4 regions of the Streptomyces armeniacus genome follow, and region 3 is predicted to be linked to each of the others. Evidence: riboswitches for the same ligand, from Rfam matches in the RefSeq annotation. Region 3 holds a riboswitch; each other region holds the start of a gene.
The links. A riboswitch is a leader RNA that binds a small molecule or an ion and turns the genes downstream of it on or off. The one in region 3 is predicted to bind cyclic di-AMP.
Positions count from the first base shown of each region.

Region 1: another riboswitch for cyclic di-AMP. It lies ahead of DVA86_RS12750 (M23 family metallopeptidase); the one in region 3 lies ahead of DVA86_RS20115 (LysM peptidoglycan-binding domain-containing protein).
Region 2: another riboswitch for cyclic di-AMP. It lies ahead of DVA86_RS19485 (transglycosylase family protein); the one in region 3 lies ahead of DVA86_RS20115 (LysM peptidoglycan-binding domain-containing protein).
Region 4: another riboswitch for cyclic di-AMP. It lies ahead of DVA86_RS22810 (M23 family metallopeptidase); the one in region 3 lies ahead of DVA86_RS20115 (LysM peptidoglycan-binding domain-containing protein).

Region 1 is NZ_CP031320.1:2,942,234-2,946,150, reverse strand. Features, by position in the region: gene DVA86_RS12760 (bifunctional acetate--CoA ligase family protein/GNAT family N-acetyltransferase) at 1-1,062, opposite strand, end outside; gene DVA86_RS12755 (HPr family phosphocarrier protein) at 1,158-1,439, shown strand; gene DVA86_RS12750 (M23 family metallopeptidase) at 1,551-2,384, opposite strand; cyclic di-AMP (ydaO/yuaA leader) riboswitch at 2,400-2,560, opposite strand; gene DVA86_RS12745 (M16 family metallopeptidase) at 2,788-3,917, opposite strand, start outside.
Region 2 is NZ_CP031320.1:4,482,011-4,485,927, reverse strand. Features, by position in the region: gene DVA86_RS19490 (4'-phosphopantetheinyl transferase family protein) at 1-96, shown strand, start outside; gene DVA86_RS19485 (transglycosylase family protein) at 263-1,525, opposite strand; cyclic di-AMP (ydaO/yuaA leader) riboswitch at 1,530-1,709, opposite strand; gene DVA86_RS19480 (response regulator) at 2,135-3,151, opposite strand; gene DVA86_RS19475 (oxidoreductase) at 3,148-3,917, opposite strand, start outside.
Region 3 is NZ_CP031320.1:4,638,416-4,642,332, reverse strand. Features, by position in the region: gene DVA86_RS20125 (RNA polymerase sigma factor) at 11-1,267, opposite strand; gene DVA86_RS20120 (YciI family protein) at 1,264-1,680, opposite strand; cyclic di-AMP (ydaO/yuaA leader) riboswitch at 2,356-2,546, shown strand; gene DVA86_RS20115 (LysM peptidoglycan-binding domain-containing protein) at 2,551-3,375, shown strand; gene DVA86_RS20110 (serine/threonine-protein kinase) at 3,574-3,917, shown strand, end outside.
Region 4 is NZ_CP031320.1:5,212,028-5,215,944, reverse strand. Features, by position in the region: gene DVA86_RS22810 (M23 family metallopeptidase) at 200-1,474, opposite strand; cyclic di-AMP (ydaO/yuaA leader) riboswitch at 1,487-1,629, opposite strand; gene DVA86_RS22805 (PP2C family protein-serine/threonine phosphatase) at 1,839-3,050, opposite strand; gene DVA86_RS22800 (hypothetical protein) at 3,132-3,668, opposite strand.

The DNA.
Region 1 (3,917 bases), 1.7 Mb from region 3:
GCCCCGCGCGGGCGACGCGGGCGACGGCGTCGCGTTCAGCCGTACGTCCGGGTGCGTGTTGACCACCCCGAGGGCGTTCGGGCCGATGACCCGCATCCCGTACGCGCGTGCCTGTCGTACGAGGTCGCGCTGCGCCTCCCGCGTGAACTCCGCGGACAGCACGACCAGTCCCTGCACGCCGCGCTCGCCGCAGTCGGCGGCGACCTCGGGCACCCGCGCGGCGGGGACGGCGACGACCGCCAGGTCGACCGTCTCGGGCAGGTCCCCGACGCGGGGGTACGCGGGGACGCCCGCGAGCTCGGCGGCGCCGCTCAGCGCCGCGTTCACGGCGTACGTACGGCCGGTGAACCCGGCGTCGCGGAGGCTGTCCAGCACCGAGCGGCCCGCGCCGCCGGGGGTGCGGCTGGCGCCGATGACGGCGACGGAGGCGGGGGCCAGCAGGCGCTGTACGGAGCGGCCCTCCGCACGCTGCTCGCGGCCGTGCATGACGGCGAGGGACTGCTCGGTGGGCTCCAGGTCGAGGGTGAGCCGGACCGCGCCGTCCTCGAAGCTGCGGTGCGCGGAGTAGCCGGCGTCGGTGAAGACCTTGATCATCCGGGCGTTCGCGGGCAGCACCTCGGCGATGAAGCGCCGGATGCCGCGCTCGCGGGCCACGGCCGCGATGTGCTCCAGCATCGCGGAGGCCACGCCGCGGCCCTGATGGTCGTCGCGTACGAGGAAGGCGACCTCGGCCACGTCCGCGGGAGAGGTGGCGGGGCGGCCCTCGGCGTCGACGCGGTCGTAGCGGACGGTCGCGATGAACTCGCCGCCCACCGTGGCCGCGAGGCCGACCCGGTCGTCGTAGTCGTGGTGCGTGAAGCGGCGTACGTCGCGGTCGGAGAGCCGCGGGTACGGGGCGAAGAAGCGGTAGTACTTCGACTCGTCCGAGACCATCTCGTAGAAGGCGACGAGCCGGTCCGCGTCGTCCGGCGCGATGGGCCGTACGCGTGCGGTGCCGCCGTCGCGCAGGACGACATCCGCCTCCCAGTGCGTGGGGTAGGCGCGCTCCGCCTCGGTTCGCATGGGGTCAGGGTAACGAGCGGGCCCGGTGTTGTCGGCGCTCGCGCGCACCGTGCGAGACTGGTCTAGACAACAGGAACGATCTGAAGGGTTACACCATGGTTGAGCGCCGCGTCTCCGTCGGCTGGGCCGAGGGCCTGCACGCCCGCCCCGCCGCCATCTTCTGCCGTTCGGCCGCCGCCGCGGGCGTCCCGGTGACCGTGCGCAAGGGCGACGGCGACCCCGTCAACGCCGCCTCGATGCTCGGCGTCCTGGGTCTGGGCGCCGAGGGCGGCGACGAGATCGTGCTGGCCTCCGAGACGGACGGCGCCGAGGACGCGCTCGACCGGCTGGCGAAGCTGGTCTCCGAGGGCCTGGACGAGCTGCCGGAGACGGTCTGAGCCCGGAGTCCGACTGAGCGCGGCGCCCGCACCGGGGCGCCGCACCCGCGACATGGGACAGCCCCGGCCGTTTCGGCCGGGGCTGTTCACGTGCGCTGGTGGCGCTGGTGCTCAGAGGCTGACGCCGTGCTGCCGCAGATACGACACCGGGTCGATGTCCGAGCCGTAGTCGGGGCCGCTGCGGGCCTCGAAGTGCAGGTGCGGCCCGTTGCTGTTGCCGGTGTTGCCCGACAGGCCGATCTGCTCGCCCGAGGTCACGCTCTGGCCCACCGACACCTCGACGGACGACAGGTGACCGTACTGCGTGTACGTGCCGTCGGAGTGCTTGACCACGACGTTGTTGCCGTACGCGCCGCCCCAGCCCGCCTCGACGACCTCGCCCGCGGCGACGGACCGTACGGAGGTGCCGGACGACGCGTGGAAGTCCACGCCGGTGTGGGTGCCGGAGGACCACATGCCGCCGCCGGCGCCGTACGGCGTCGAGACGTACGAGCCCTCGATCGGCGAGACGTAGCCGCTGATCGCGGCGCGCTTGGCCTCCGCCGCGCGGGCCGCACGCTGCTCCTCGGCCTCACGGGCCTTCTCCGCCTTCTCGGCGGCCTTCTTCCTGGCCTCGGCCTCGGCCTTCTTCTTCGCCTCGGCCGCGGCCTTCGCGCGCGCCTTCGCCTGCGCCTCGGCGGCCGCCTGCTCGGCGGCGCTGGACTGGCTGCTGGCCTGCTCCGTGAGGGAGTCGGCGAGGGAATCGCCCAGAACGACGGTCTGGGTCAGCCCGGTGTCCGCGGTGTCCTGCACCTGGGGCTGCCCGGACGCGGCGGCTCCGGCGGGGGAAGCGAACGAGCTCATGACGCCGACGGTGGCGAGGCCGGCGATGCCGGCGAGGTTCGCGCTCGTACGGTTGGCGCGGGTGGGCCGGCGGTGCCGGCCCGTGGCACGGGTGAACGCCATGCTGACGGCGTGCTCCTTTCCTTCCTTCTCGCCTACCGGGTTAGCTGACGGGTTCGGAGCAGGAAGGTCTCCTACGGGCCGCCTCGTGCGAGGCCGCCCGATTCACCCCAGGGACTTCGTGGTTGGGTCCCCGGCTCCCCTGGCTCGCGCCGTGGGGGACTCGGCGATGGCTGTACGTCGGCCGCGGTTGCGGACACTTCTGACGGACAGCCGGACCGACGCTAAGCGGGAGGTCTCCCAACCACCAAGCAGATCCGGCTATTTGTCGCGCACGCCACAGCGCAGCTCGTACATCACAGAGGAATCAGACAAAAGGGCGCCCGTCTGTTTGCTCGGTTCGCCCCCGGGAATCGCTCAGATCCCCGGGGGCACCGCTCTTACGTGCAGCGCACGCGCGTTTCGGCTAACCCGTGACGACCGTCACCTCGCCGATGCCCAACTCCCGTACGGGGCCGGCGATCTGCTCCGCGTCCCCGACCAGGATCGTGACCAGCCGGTCCTCCGGGAAGGCGCTGACGGCCGCCGCCGTCGCCTCGACGGTGCCGGTCTGGGCGAGCCGCAGATACGTCTGCGCCTGGAAGTCGTCCGGCAGGTGCTGCTCCACCTGGTCGGCCAGGGTGTCCGCGACGGCCGCCGCCGTCTCGTACTTGAGCGGCGCGACGCCCACCAGGTTCTGCACGGCGGCGTCGCGCTCCTCGTCGGTCAGCCCGTCCGCGGCGAGCGTACGCAGCACCTGCCACAAGTCGCCCAGCGCCGGGCCCGTGACGTCCGTGGCGACGGAGCCGCTGATGGCGAGCATCGCCGCGCCGGAGCCGTCCGGCGCGGAGCGCAGCACCTGTGCGAAGGCGCGGACGCCGTACGTGTAGCCCTTCTCCTCGCGGAGCACGCGGTCCAGCCGGGAGGTGAGGGTGCCGCCCAGGCAGTACGTGCCGACGACCTGCGCGGGCCACACGCTGTCGTGCCGGTCGGCGCCGATACGGCCGATCAGCAGCTGCGTCTGCACGGAGCCGGGCCGGTCGACGATCACCACGCGGCCCCGGTCGTCGGCCGTGATGGGCGGCGCCTGCCGCGGCTCGGCCGCCGAACCGGTCCACGCGCCGAGCGTGTCGGCCAGCGCCTGGTCCAGCTCGACGCCGGTCAGATCGCCGACGACGACGGCGGTGGCCGTCGCGGGCCGCACGTGTGCGGCATAGAACGCGCGGACGGCCGCCGCGTCGATCCGCTCCACGGTCTCCGCGGTGCCCAGGCGCGGCCGGGAGATCCGGGAGTCCGCCGGGAACAGCTCCCTGGACAGCTCCTTGGCGGCGCGGCGGGCCGGGTTCGCCAGCTCGTGCGGGATCTCGTCGAGCCGGTTCTGCACCAGCCGCTCCACCTCGCCCTCCGGGAAGGCGGGAGCGCGCAGCGCGTCGGCGAGCAGCCCCAGCGCACGCGGCAGCCGGGACGCGGGCACCTCGAGCGAGACCCGTACGCCGGGGTGGTCGGCGTGCGTGTCCAAGGTGGCGCCGCAGCGCTCCAGTTCGGCGGCGAACTCCT
Region 2 (3,917 bases), 160 kb from region 3:
GCGCCGTTGATCGGCGGCACGCACATGCGCGGCTTCTCGGGCCGCTGGCTCGTACGGGACGGGCTGATCGTGACGGGTATCCATCTGCCGCGGTAGGTCTTCGCCGCACGTGCCGCTTCCGGCCGGTCGCGTATTCCGCCGGACCCTCGCTGTGCGGGTCGCGCGCCGTGGCGGCGGGATGGGGTGGGCGCTGGTATGCGCAGAGGGCGCCGTCCCCATTCGGGGGCGGCGCCCTCTTGGGCTTGCCGGGTGGGGCCTTCGGTCAGACCGAGACGCCGTTGGCGCGGAGGTAGGCCAGCGGGTCGATGTCCGAGCCGTAGTCCGGACCCGTACGGATCTCGAAGTGCAGGTGCGGGCCGGTGCTGTTGCCGGTCGAGCCGGAGAGGCCGAGCTGGTCGCCCGCGCCGACGGTCTGGCCGGCGGAGACGGACAGCGAGGAGAGGTGGCCGTACTGGCTGTACCGGCCGTCGGAGTGCTTGACGACGACCTCGTTGCCGTACGCGCCGCCCCAGCCGGCGGAGACCACGGTGCCGCTGGTGACGGCCTTCACCGGGGTGCCGCTGGAGGCGGAGAAGTCGACGCCGGTGTGGCTGCCGCTGGACCAGCTGCCGCCGGAGGCGCCGTACGGGGTGCTGGCGGGCGCGTCGACCGGCTTCTGGAAGCCGCCCTTGTTGCTGTCGGCGGAGTCGGCGGCCTTCTCGCCACCGTTCGACTCCGGCTTGGGCGCCGGCTTCGACTCCTGCTTGGGCTGCGGCGCCGGGGCCTCGGGGCGGGCCTCGGAGCGGGAGGCGTGGGACTTGGTCGCGCCCGAACCGTCCAGGGAGAGCCGCTGGTCGGGGTAGATCAGGTCGGGGTCGTCGCCGATGACCTCGCGGTTGCCCTCGTAGACGCGCTCCCAGCCGCCCGCGACGCCCTGCGACTTGGCGATCTTGAAGAGGGTGTCGCCGGACTTCACCGTGTAGTCGGTGGGCTTGGCGTCGCGCTTGCTCCGGTCGGCGGCGGGCGCGTCGTCGCGCTTGTCCGCGCCGGCGGCCGGGGCCTCGGCCTTGGGCTGGCTCTTCGGCTCGGCCTTGGGCTCGGCCTTGGCCTCGGGCTTCGCCTGCGCCTGGCCGCCCTGGCCCGACGGGTCGATGTCGGGGTCGCCGCTGTTCTGCGAGAGACCGGCCTTCGGGCCGCAGTTCGGCCAGGCGCCCGGGCCCTGCTCGGCCAGCACCTTCTCGGCGATGGCTATCTGCTGCTCCTTGGTGGCCTGGTCGGCGGTCGCCGCGTACTCGGTGCCGCCGAAGGACTCCCACGTGCTCTGGCTGAACTGCAGGCCGCCGTAGTACCCGTTGCCGGTGTTGATGCTCCAGTCCCCGGTGGACTCGCACTGGGCGACCTTCTCCCAGGTGTCCACCGAGGCGGCGTTCGCGTTGCCCGCGCCCATGAGGGGCAGGGCGATGCCCGCGCCGCCCGCCGTGAGGGCGAGGGTGGCGCGCGCGATGCGCTGGGTGCGGGGGCGGCGGTGACGTCCGCGTGCAGACATAGTGGTGCTTCCTCTCCTACGCCTGCGAGGTGAGCTGTCGGGTTCGGGCTGGAGTTGCCCGGTCACGCACGAGTGTGTTGTGGCCACACTGTCCGCGTGACTTCACCCCAAGCCGTCCGGTGCTGTGGCGCACGGCCGGCACTTACCTGGGTCCCCCGCTCCTGCCGTTCGGTGACGTTGGCTCCTCCACCGGGCGGCAGGACTAGGCGTCCCGGCGAGGCCCGCCGCGTAAGTTGCGGCGGGATTCGAAACGAAAACACAACCAATTCGTCCCGGCAAGGAGCGTTCGTTTACCCATGCCCGGCTCCGGGAATTCGAGGGGCCCCGTATACACGGTGTGCTGCGGGCCGTTACCTCTCCGTTAGCTTCGATCTTTGCTGTGGCAACGCCAAAAGGGCCGCATGCCAGGAGAGTTGACCGGACGTAAGGCATTGCCGTGCGGTGAGTGACGTATTGCCGGGGGCGGTTCTGTTAGTCACGTCACGCCGCATCGCAGACGGTCTCATTCACGCCGAAACGACTGAAACGGACTTATTGCTCTTAGGGGATATGCGGCTCAAGTTGCTCGCCAAGTCTCGGTGAATGTCGGGAGTTAGCCGCTTCCGTACGTCACTGTCTGCCTTGGTCCGGGTCGGCCGCCCCCGCAACGCCCCCCGCGTGCCCCGGCGGTGGGGTGGCGTGATAACGGCGCTCGGGGCGCCCCGTCGTGCCGTAGCGGAGTGTCACCTCGGCGCGTCCGGTAGCGACGAAGTGCTCGAGGTAGCGGCGGGCGCTGACCCGGGAGAGGCCGCTGCGTTCGGCGCACTCGGAGGCCGAGAGTCCTTCCGGGCAGCCGTCCAGGGTGCGCCGTACGAGCGCCGCCGTCTGCGCGGTGAGCCCCTTGGGCAGGCTGGGTGCCGCCGTCGCGGCGCGCTGTCCGCCGCCGCGCGGCCCACCGCCGTACGCCCCGCCGTACGTGCCGCCCCCGCCCGGTGCGCCCTCCGTGCGGTCGCCCGCGGAGGCCGCGCGGCCCGCGCCCGTACGGACACCCCTTCCGTTGCCACCGCCACCGCCACCGCCACCGCCACCGCCACCGCCACCGCCACCGCCACGGCCACCGCCGCCGAAGACCCGGTCCAGGTCCGCCTGGTTCGCCGCGCCCAGGTCCGCCAGCTCCTGCCGCCTGTGCGCGTACTGCAGCAGCCGTTCCCGCAGGGTGCCGCCCTCGAAGGGCTTGACGATGTAGTGCACGGCGCCGCCGCGCAGTGCGCCCCGTACGGTCTCCACGTCCCGTGCGGCCGTCACCACCAGGACGTCGACCCCGTGTGTGCCGGGCTCCTCGGCGGCGCGCAGCTCACGCAGCACATCCAGGCCCGAAATGTCCGGAAGGTACATGTCCAGCAGTACCAGCTCCGGACGGAGTTCCCGCACGGACGCCAGCGCCTCGGCGCCGCTGCGTGCCTCCCCGACGACCGTGAAGCCCGGGGTCCGCTCGACCAGCGTGCGATGCAGCCGGGCCACCATGAAGTCGTCGTCCACGACGAGCACGCGGACGGGCGGTCCGGCGACACCGGCACCGTGGCGGCGTCCGCCCGCGGTGCCGGTGCCGGTGCCGGTGCCGGTCCCGCCGCTGGTGCCGCCGTTCATCCCAGCGCCCCGTACCGCACGCCGGTGAGCCGCTCCGACGCCGTCCACAGCAGCTCCGCCGCCACGTCGTTCCGCGTCCACGGGGCGCGCCAGGACGGGCCGGGGGCACCGCGTACGAGCAGCACGCGCGGGCCGGTGAACGAGTCCGGTACGACACCGGGCGCGGTCGCCGCGTACAGGCTGGGCGCCGCGCCCAGGTCCGGCGGCGAGGCGACAACGGTGTTCGCGAGCCGCATGGCGCGTTCGCCGGCCCGCCGGCCGGCCAGGCGCGGGCCCTTGGTCTGGAGTTCCGTCGCGGAGTAGCCGGGGTGCGCGGCGGCGGCGGTGAGCGCGTGTCCGTCGGCGCGCCGGGCCAGTTCGCGGGTGAAGAGGAGGTTCGCCGTCTTGGAGCGGCAGTACGCCTCCCAGCGGCGGTAGCGGTGCTCGCTGTTGAGGTCGCGGATGTCGATGTTGGCCAGCGCGTGCATCATGCTCGACACGGTCACCACCCGCGCCGACTCCGACGCCAGCAGCCGGTCCAGCAGCAGGCCGGTGAGCGCGAAGTGCCCGAGGTGGTTCACGCCGAACTGCGTCTCGAAGCCGTCGGCGGTCCGCGCGTACGGCACGGCCATCAGCCCGGCGTTGTTGACGAGCACGTCGAGCCGGTCGTACGGCAGCCCCGCCGCGAAGGCCCGTACGCTCCCCAGATCCGCCAGGTCCAGCGGACGGAACTCCGCCCGCGCCTCCGGCACCTCGGCCAGCAGTCGTTCGACGGCCGCCTTGCCGC
Region 3 (3,917 bases):
CGTCAGCCTTCTAGCCCGGCCCGCTGAGGCGCGTGGCACGGGACTGCAGGTAGCGCCGTTCCGGCAGGCTCGCGGCGCGGCGTGCCGCGTCGCGGTACGCCGTACGGGCCGCCTCCGGTTCGCCCGCCATCTCCAGCAGGTGCGCGCGCGTGGCCTCCAGCCGGTGCTGTCCGGACAGGTGCGGGTCGTCCGCGAGCCGGTCCAGCAGGGCCAGCCCGAAGCGCGGGCCGCGCACCATGGCCACCGCGACGGCGTGGTTGAGGCTGACGACCGGGCTGGGCCAGAAGCGGTCGAGGACGTCGTAGAGCGCGAGGATCTGCGGCCAGTCCGTCTGCTCGGCGCCGGGCGCCTCGTCGTGGACGGCGGCGATGGCGGCCTGCACCTGGTACGGGCCCAGGTCGGTGTGCTGCAGGGCGTGGCTGACCAGTGCGACGCCCTCCGCGATGGCCTCCGTGTCCCACAGCCGCCGGTCCTGCTCGGCGAGCGGGATCAGCTCACCGCCGGGCCCGGTGCGGGCGGCGCGGCGGGCGTCGGTGAGCAGCATCAGCGCGAGCAGGCCGGCGACCTCGCCGTCGTCCGGCAGCAGGTCCCGTACGGCGCGGGTGAGGCGGATCGCCTCACCCGAAAGCTCGGCACGGCGCAGGCGGTCGCCGGAGGACGCGGTGTGGCCCTCGTTGAATATGAGGTAGAGCACCTGGAGGACGGCGGCCAGCCGCTGCGGGCGCTCCTCGTCCGGCGGGGGGCCGAAGCGGGCGCCCGACTTCCTGATGCGCTGCTTGGCGCGGCTGATGCGCTGGGCGAGCGTGGCCTCCGGTACGAGGCAGGCGCGGGCGATCTCCGCCGTGGTGAGGCCGCCGACGGCGCGGAGGGTCAGGGCGATCTGGGACGGCGGGGACAGCTCCGGGTGGCAGCACAGGAACAGCAGCGTCAGCGTGTCGTCCTCGGACGGCGCCCGCGCCTCGCCGGGCGGCGGGGCGACGAAGTCGTCGCGCGCGGCCATGGCGGCGGCGGTCTCCTCGCGGCGGCGCCGGGCCTGCTCGCCGCGGATGTGGTCGGTGAGGCGGCGGGACGCGACCCGGATGAGCCAGCCGCGCGGGTTCCCGGGGACGCCGTCACGCGGCCACTGCACGGCGCCGGCGAGCAGCGCCTCCTGTACGGCGTCCTCGGCGGCGTCGAACCAGCCGTGGCCGTGGCGCCGTACGAGCGCGCCGAGGACCTGCGGCGCGTGGCGGCGCAGCAGGTCCTCGGGAGCGGGCGTGTCCGTCACGCGAAATCGGGCGTGCCGTCCTGGATCGGGCGCACGACGACCGGGTAGTCGGGCGCGCCCTCGGGCTGCGGACAGGTGGCGACGCGGGCGGCGATCTCGGTCGCGCGGTCGATGCTCGCGCAGTCGAGGACCCAGTACCCGGCGAGCACCTCCTTGGTCTCGCCGTAGGGGCCGTCGGAGATGACGGGCTGGCCGTCGCGCGTGGCGCTGACGAGGCGGGCCTCGGAGGGCGCCGTCAGACCCTGCGCGTCGACGAGCTCGCCGGACTCGGCGAGGTCGTTGTTGAGCGCGCCCATGAAGTCGAACATCGCCTTGAGGTCGGCCTCGGTCCACGCGGCGCCCTTCTCGGGGGTGCCGCCGCTCATCGCGTCGTAGTCCGCCTGCCGGCCGAGGACCATCAGCATGTACTTCATCACTGGACTCCTTGTGCCTGGGCTCCCCGGGGCGGGGTGCCTCTCACAGGAGACATCGGCGCCGGACCCGCTGTCTCGACATCCACGCCGGAAAAAATCCGCGAATCTCTCGCAACCGGGCCGCGCGCCGTGCCGTCTGTACGGAGGGAGCCGTTCCGCCGGCGGGGGGAACGGGACCCGGCCACGGCGGAACGGAACCCGGCGCGAAGGGGACGGGCCCCCGGCCCGTACGCGCTCCCGGAGGGTGGGTGGGCAGCAAGTCCGCCCATCGGGTGGAAACGGGCGATATGCCCCGACAGCACTGCCGGCCAATCCCCTCCCTTCAAGGGAAATCGTCAACGTATCCCCGCAATAGGGTGATTTGGTCGTTTTGCCGAACTCCCTGTGTCCGGAGTCACATCGGGGCCGAGCGCCCGTCGGCCGTTCTCCCGGGCACCTCGCCAAGTCGCGGAATTCCGGGGCCAATTCGAAACACCCTCCCATTCGCCCCTCTCACGCTCAGAAAATGATCCAATGCGCAGCGTGGACGAATTAACCGATGCGTGCACAGTGGGCCTCGGCATCCGAATCCGGCGGCTTGTCCCGCACAATCCGATGTGCTTGTGTGACCCTCGCTCCCGACCCCTATGACCGGCGGGAGTCCCGGACCGGGGCGCCGAATCCTGCCGCCCGGCGAGGGAAATAGCGCACCAGTCACTCGGCAGGAGCGGGGGAACCAGGTAAGTGCCGTGCCGCAGCTCAGCGGCCCGGCTAGGGGTGAAGCCATGCCTCCAACACCCTGCCCACACAAGGGTTTACGGGAGATATGGCCGGGCCACTCCAGCCCGAATCCGACAGCTCACCTCGCAGGCGCCAGGAGAGGACACCCCCATGTCTCGTGGCCGCCATCGTCGTCCGCGTATAACGCTCAATGCCCGCCGCATTTCCCGCCTTTCCATCGTGCTTGCCGCCGGTGGCGCGGGAATTGCCGCACCCGTTCTGACGGGTACCGCTCACGCGGCTCCCGCGCCCGCTTCCGCCAAGGCTCAGGCCCCGGCACAGGCACCGGCACACGCCGGCGCCGCCCAGTCCGAGACCGACCCGCAGTCGCAGGGGAAGAAGTCCGGCAAGTCGGACTCGTACACAGTCGCCAGCGGCGACACCCTGCACCGCATCGCCACCGACCACGGCGTCGAGGGCGGCTGGAACGCCGTCTACGAGGCCAACCGCGACACCATCGGCGGCAACCCGGACCTGATCGTGCCCGGCCAGCAGCTGACCCTCGACGCCTCCTCCGGCGGCGCCGAGAAGAGCGCCGCGCCCGGCAAGGCCCAGGGCGGCGCCAACGCCGACCAGGCCGCCGCGAAGAAGTCCGGCGGCGTGTACAAGACCCAGTCGACCAACCTGGACGGCTGGATCAACGAGGCGCTCGCCATCATGGAGAAGGAAGGCATCCCGGGCAGCTACGACGGGATCCACCGCAACATCATGCGGGAGTCCGGCGGCGACCCGAACGTCTCCAACAACTGGGACATCAACGCCCAGAACGGCACGCCGTCCATCGGTCTGCTGCAGGTCATCAAGCCGACGTTCGACGCGTTCCACGTCGAGGGCACGGCCAACGACCAGCGCGACCCGGTCGCGAACATCGTGGCCGCGTGCAACTACGCGGCGCAGACGTACGGTTCGATCGACAACGTCAACGGCCCGTACTGATCCCTTCCGGCTCCACTTCCGGCGGCGGCCGGAAGTACCGGGCCCCCGATCCGCCCCGCGGCACAGCGCCGCGGGGCGGATCGCGTTCCGCGGCCGGGTCCCGGTCGAGGACCCGTGTGCATCGTGCACACCCTGGTAGCCGTACGGACAACTCGCGGCTCTATGCTGTCCGCTCGACCGGGAGGGGACAGGACGACAATGGAGCTTCTCGGGCCATCAGGTCCGCAGCACACAGGGCCGTTCCGGACCGTCGCGGTCCTGGGCGAGGGCGGTATGGGCAGGGTGCTGCTCGGCGTCGCGCCCGACGGGCGGCTGGTCGCCGTCAAGCAGGTACACGCCGACCTGGCCGAGGACGAGGGCTTCCGGGCCCGGTTCCGGCGGGAGGTGGCCGCCTCCCGGAAGGTGTCCGGCGCCTACACGGCACCGGTCCTCGACGCCGACCCCGACGCGCCCACCCCCTGGCTCGCCTCGGCGTTCGTCCCGGGCCCCTCGCTGAGCCACGCCCTCGGCGCCGCAGGGGTGCTGCCCGTGGAGTCCGTACG
Region 4 (3,917 bases), 570 kb from region 3:
CCGCCGCCCCGTCCCCTCCTGCGTTGCCGGGAGCCGAGGTGGGGGGCACAGCGCCCGGGCGGTTCGGGACGGCGGCACGGTCCCTGAGCGGGATGTGGGGGGTTCTGCGTTCCGGTTCCGGTGCTCCCGGTCCTGCTCCTGCTCAGGACCGGGGCCGGTCCGGGTTGATCCGGGTGTGGTCGGTGCGTCGCGCGTCCCGTCAGACGCTGAGGCCCTTGCCGCGCAGCCAGCTCAGCGGGTCGATCGCGTCGCCGCCGCCGGGCCGTACCTCCAAGTGCAGGTGCGGGCCGGTGGAGTTGCCGGTCGAGCCGACGTTGCCGATGACGTCCTTCGTGTTGACCTCTTCGCCTGCGGACACCTGCATGGAGGACAGGTGGCAGTACCACACCTCCGTGCCGTCGTTGAGCTCGAGCACGATGCGGTAGCCGTACGAGCCGGCCCAGCCGGCCTCCTTGACGGTGCCGGTGTGCACGGCGTTGACCGGCGTGCCGGTCGGGGCGGCGAAGTCCTGGCCGGTGTGGTCGTTCTCCCACATGCCGCCCGCCTGGCCGTAGCCGGAGGTGAGCTGGAAGTTGGAGGTCGGCAGGGTGTAGCTGCGGGCGAGCTTGGCGAGCCGTTCGGCCTCGGCCTTCTTCTTGGCCTCCTCGGCGGCCTTGCGCTTGGCCTCGGCCTTCTTCTTGGCCTCCGCGTCGGCCTTCTTCGCCGCTTCCTCCGCCGCCTGCTTGGCCGCCGCCGCTGCCGCGTCCTCGCGGGCCGTACGGTCCGCCTCGGACTGCTGCTGCGCGGCCTGGGCGAGGATGCGCTCGCGCAGCGCCTCGCCCGGGTCGGTCTGGCCGGACTCGGAGTCGGTGCCGGAGCCGTTGAGCGCGGCCTGGCTGAGGGGCGCGTGCGCCGCGGGGTCACTGCCCGCGTCGTCGTCGACGAGGCTGCCGATGCCCGGCAGGTTCTTGGCCGCGGGGATCTCGTCCGTGACGGCGCCCGCCATCGAGGCCAGGTCGGGCATCGAGACCGGGGCCGACGGCTTGTCCTTCGCCGTCGCCATGCCGCCCGCGCCGACCGCGGCTATCACGCCGACGCCGAGCACCGCTCCGCTGCGGGCCATCCCGCCGCGCTGCTTGGCGACGCGGTGCTTGCCGCGTACGGGCCGGATCGACTCCTCGGTCGGGTTCCACTCGTCCCAGCCGTCCGCCTCGGGCTCCGGGCCGTACGCCTCGACCGGCGCGAACGCCTGCGTCTCGTACGTCTCGTGCGGCTCGGCCGGCGTGAACGCGTGGGCCTCCGCGAACGCCTGGGCGTCGCCCGGCTCTCCGGCGCCTGGTCCCGCGTGCGGATCCGCGTACTCGGCGAGTCCGACGGGGGAGAAGGCCTGGGTTTCGTACGTTCCGTAGCCGTTGCCGTAGCGGTGGCCGCGGTCGTCTACCTCGTGGTGGTACGGACTGTACGAGACCTCGGGGGCATGCCTGTTGGACGCCACTGGGGGCGCTCTCCTTTCCTTCCTTCTCGCCTACCGGGTTAGCTGACGGGTTCGGAGCAGGAAGGTCTCCTACGGGCCGCGTCCATGGGCGGGACGAGTCCGATTCACCCCAATTGGTGGTTCCCCGGCTCCCTCGGTGCAGGTGTGTCAAGTTGTTGCTCGTGTTGTTGCACTTGCGGGATTAGGCGACGGCGCACGGTGCCGTCTCTCGTGACGGCAGTGACGACCGCGCTGCGTTATCGAACGTTAATAGACTTGCGGCCGAGATTCCAAGCGGTTCCAACGATTTTGCAAACGCTTTGGCCCGGACTTTGGTTTCACGGAAGGGCAATTGGGGCACGGCTGGAAGTGGATCACGGTGTGATCAGCGTCCGTTCGGGCCGTGTTCGGGCCCGCCCCACACCCCCGGCGGCCGCGCCCCCGGCGGCTTCGCCTCCCGCGCCCCGTCCGAGCGCCGCCCCAGCGCCAGCAGCGCCATGTCGTCCGTGTTCCCGCCGCCCGCGTGCTTCCGTACGTCCGCGACGAGCGTGTCCAGCAGCGCCTCCGGACCCGTGAAGCGGTGCCCGGACAGCCGCCTGACCGGGTCGTAGAACGTGCCGTGCTGGTCGCGGGACTCGGACAGCCCGTCGGTGTAGAGGAGGAGTTGGGCGCCGGGCGGCAGGTACGCCTCGTACGCGCGGTCCGGCCACCAGCCGAGCTCGCTCATGCCGAGCGGCAGCGCGGACACGGACGGCTCCAGATAACGCGGGGTGCCCTCGAAGAAGAGAAGCGGCGCGGGGTGGCCGCGGTTGACGATCCGCAGCCGCCCCGGATCCGCGGCCGGCACCTCGGCGAGCGCGGCGGTGGTGAACCCCTCGAACTGGTCCAGCCCGCGGCGCCTGCCGCCCTCCCGTTGCAGCGCCCGCTCCAGCCGGAGCGCGACGCCCTCCAGGGTCGGCTCCTCCTCGGCGGACTCGCGGAACGCACCGATGACGATCGCGACGGCCTCCACCGACCCGAGGCCCTTGCCGCGTACGTCGCCGACGATGAGCCGCACGCCGTACGGCGTCTCCTGCACCGCGTAGAGGTCGCCGCCGATACGGGCGTCGGACTGCGCCGCCTCGTAGCGCGCGGCGATGTCGAGGCCGCCGATACGCGCCGGAGGCACGGGCAGCACGGCGAGCTGGGCGGCCTCGGCGATGCCGCGGGCGGAGGCCAGCTGCCGGTTGCTGCGGCGGACGAGGCGGTTGATGCCGATGGCGAGGACGACCACGGTGGCCATGGTCGCCACCGTCATCACCTCGTCGCCCCAGGTGGGCCCGCCGACGAAGTACAGCACCAGGAGCAGGGAGGCCAGCGCGGCGATGCCGCAGGCGGCCGTGCCCACCGCGGACAGCAGCGGAGCGGCGACCAGCGGGGCGGCGGCGAACAGGGCGGTGGGCGTGTAGTCCGGCGGCAGCGACAGGTCGACGATCACGCCGGCGGCGATCAGCGCGGCCGGAATCCAGCGCGCGTACGGGTGCGGAAGGGTACGACGGGCCTGGTCGGCGCCGTTGACGGCAGGGGAGGCGTCTTCGCTGCCCGGATACTCCTTCACCGTCCCAATCTGACGGCTCACGCCCACGACGGCGACCCGAGCAGCCGGGACGCTGCTCCGGACGCGGGTGGGCGCGCGTACTCACAGGGTGCCGACGCGCTGCCACACCGGCTCGTCGTCCGGTGCCGCCGCACCGCCGTCCCCCGCGGGGGCGGCCACGGTGACCGAGGTGACCTGCCCGACCGACCCCGGCGAGGTGACCGGCCCGGTCGAGGCGACGGACACGACCGACGCGGGCCGTGCGTGCGGGTCGGTCCGGTCGTGCCGGTCGGTCCGGTCGGCCGAGGCGGTCACGGTCTGCGGAGCCCGGGAGGCCTGGGGGGCCGGGACGGCCTGGGGGGCCAGCGGACGCGGCGGGTCCATGTCGTACGGGTGCGGGGAGTCGTACGCGGACTCGTACCGCCCGGAGTCCGTACGCCTGCCCCCCTCGTACGACATCGGCCGCGCCGTCGGCGGCGGGGGCGGGGGCTCGTACGAGGGGCCGGGCCCGGTCGCGTACGAGCGGGGGCGCCCGGACGCGTACGCACGCGCGGGGTCGTCCTCCCCCGGTACGGTGCGGCCCTCGCGCGACCACTCGCGCAGCAGGGCCTCGTAGATGGGTGTTCCCAGCGAGCTCACCGGCGGGCACGGAACCGTTTCTTCCCGACCGTCGGCAGTCGTCCAGTGCTTCACCATTACTGCCATGACCTGACCAACGACCCGTGCCGCCCGGGGGTCACCCGGGCGGATCAGCGGGGTAGCCCGTTTGGCGGCACGTTTCTTCCTGAGAGCGCTCTTATTCAAGAGTTGACGTGATGACACGCATCTTGACGGGACCTCATCAAGAGAGTTAACTCACGGACCGAGAAAAGTATGGACCTGCGGCGA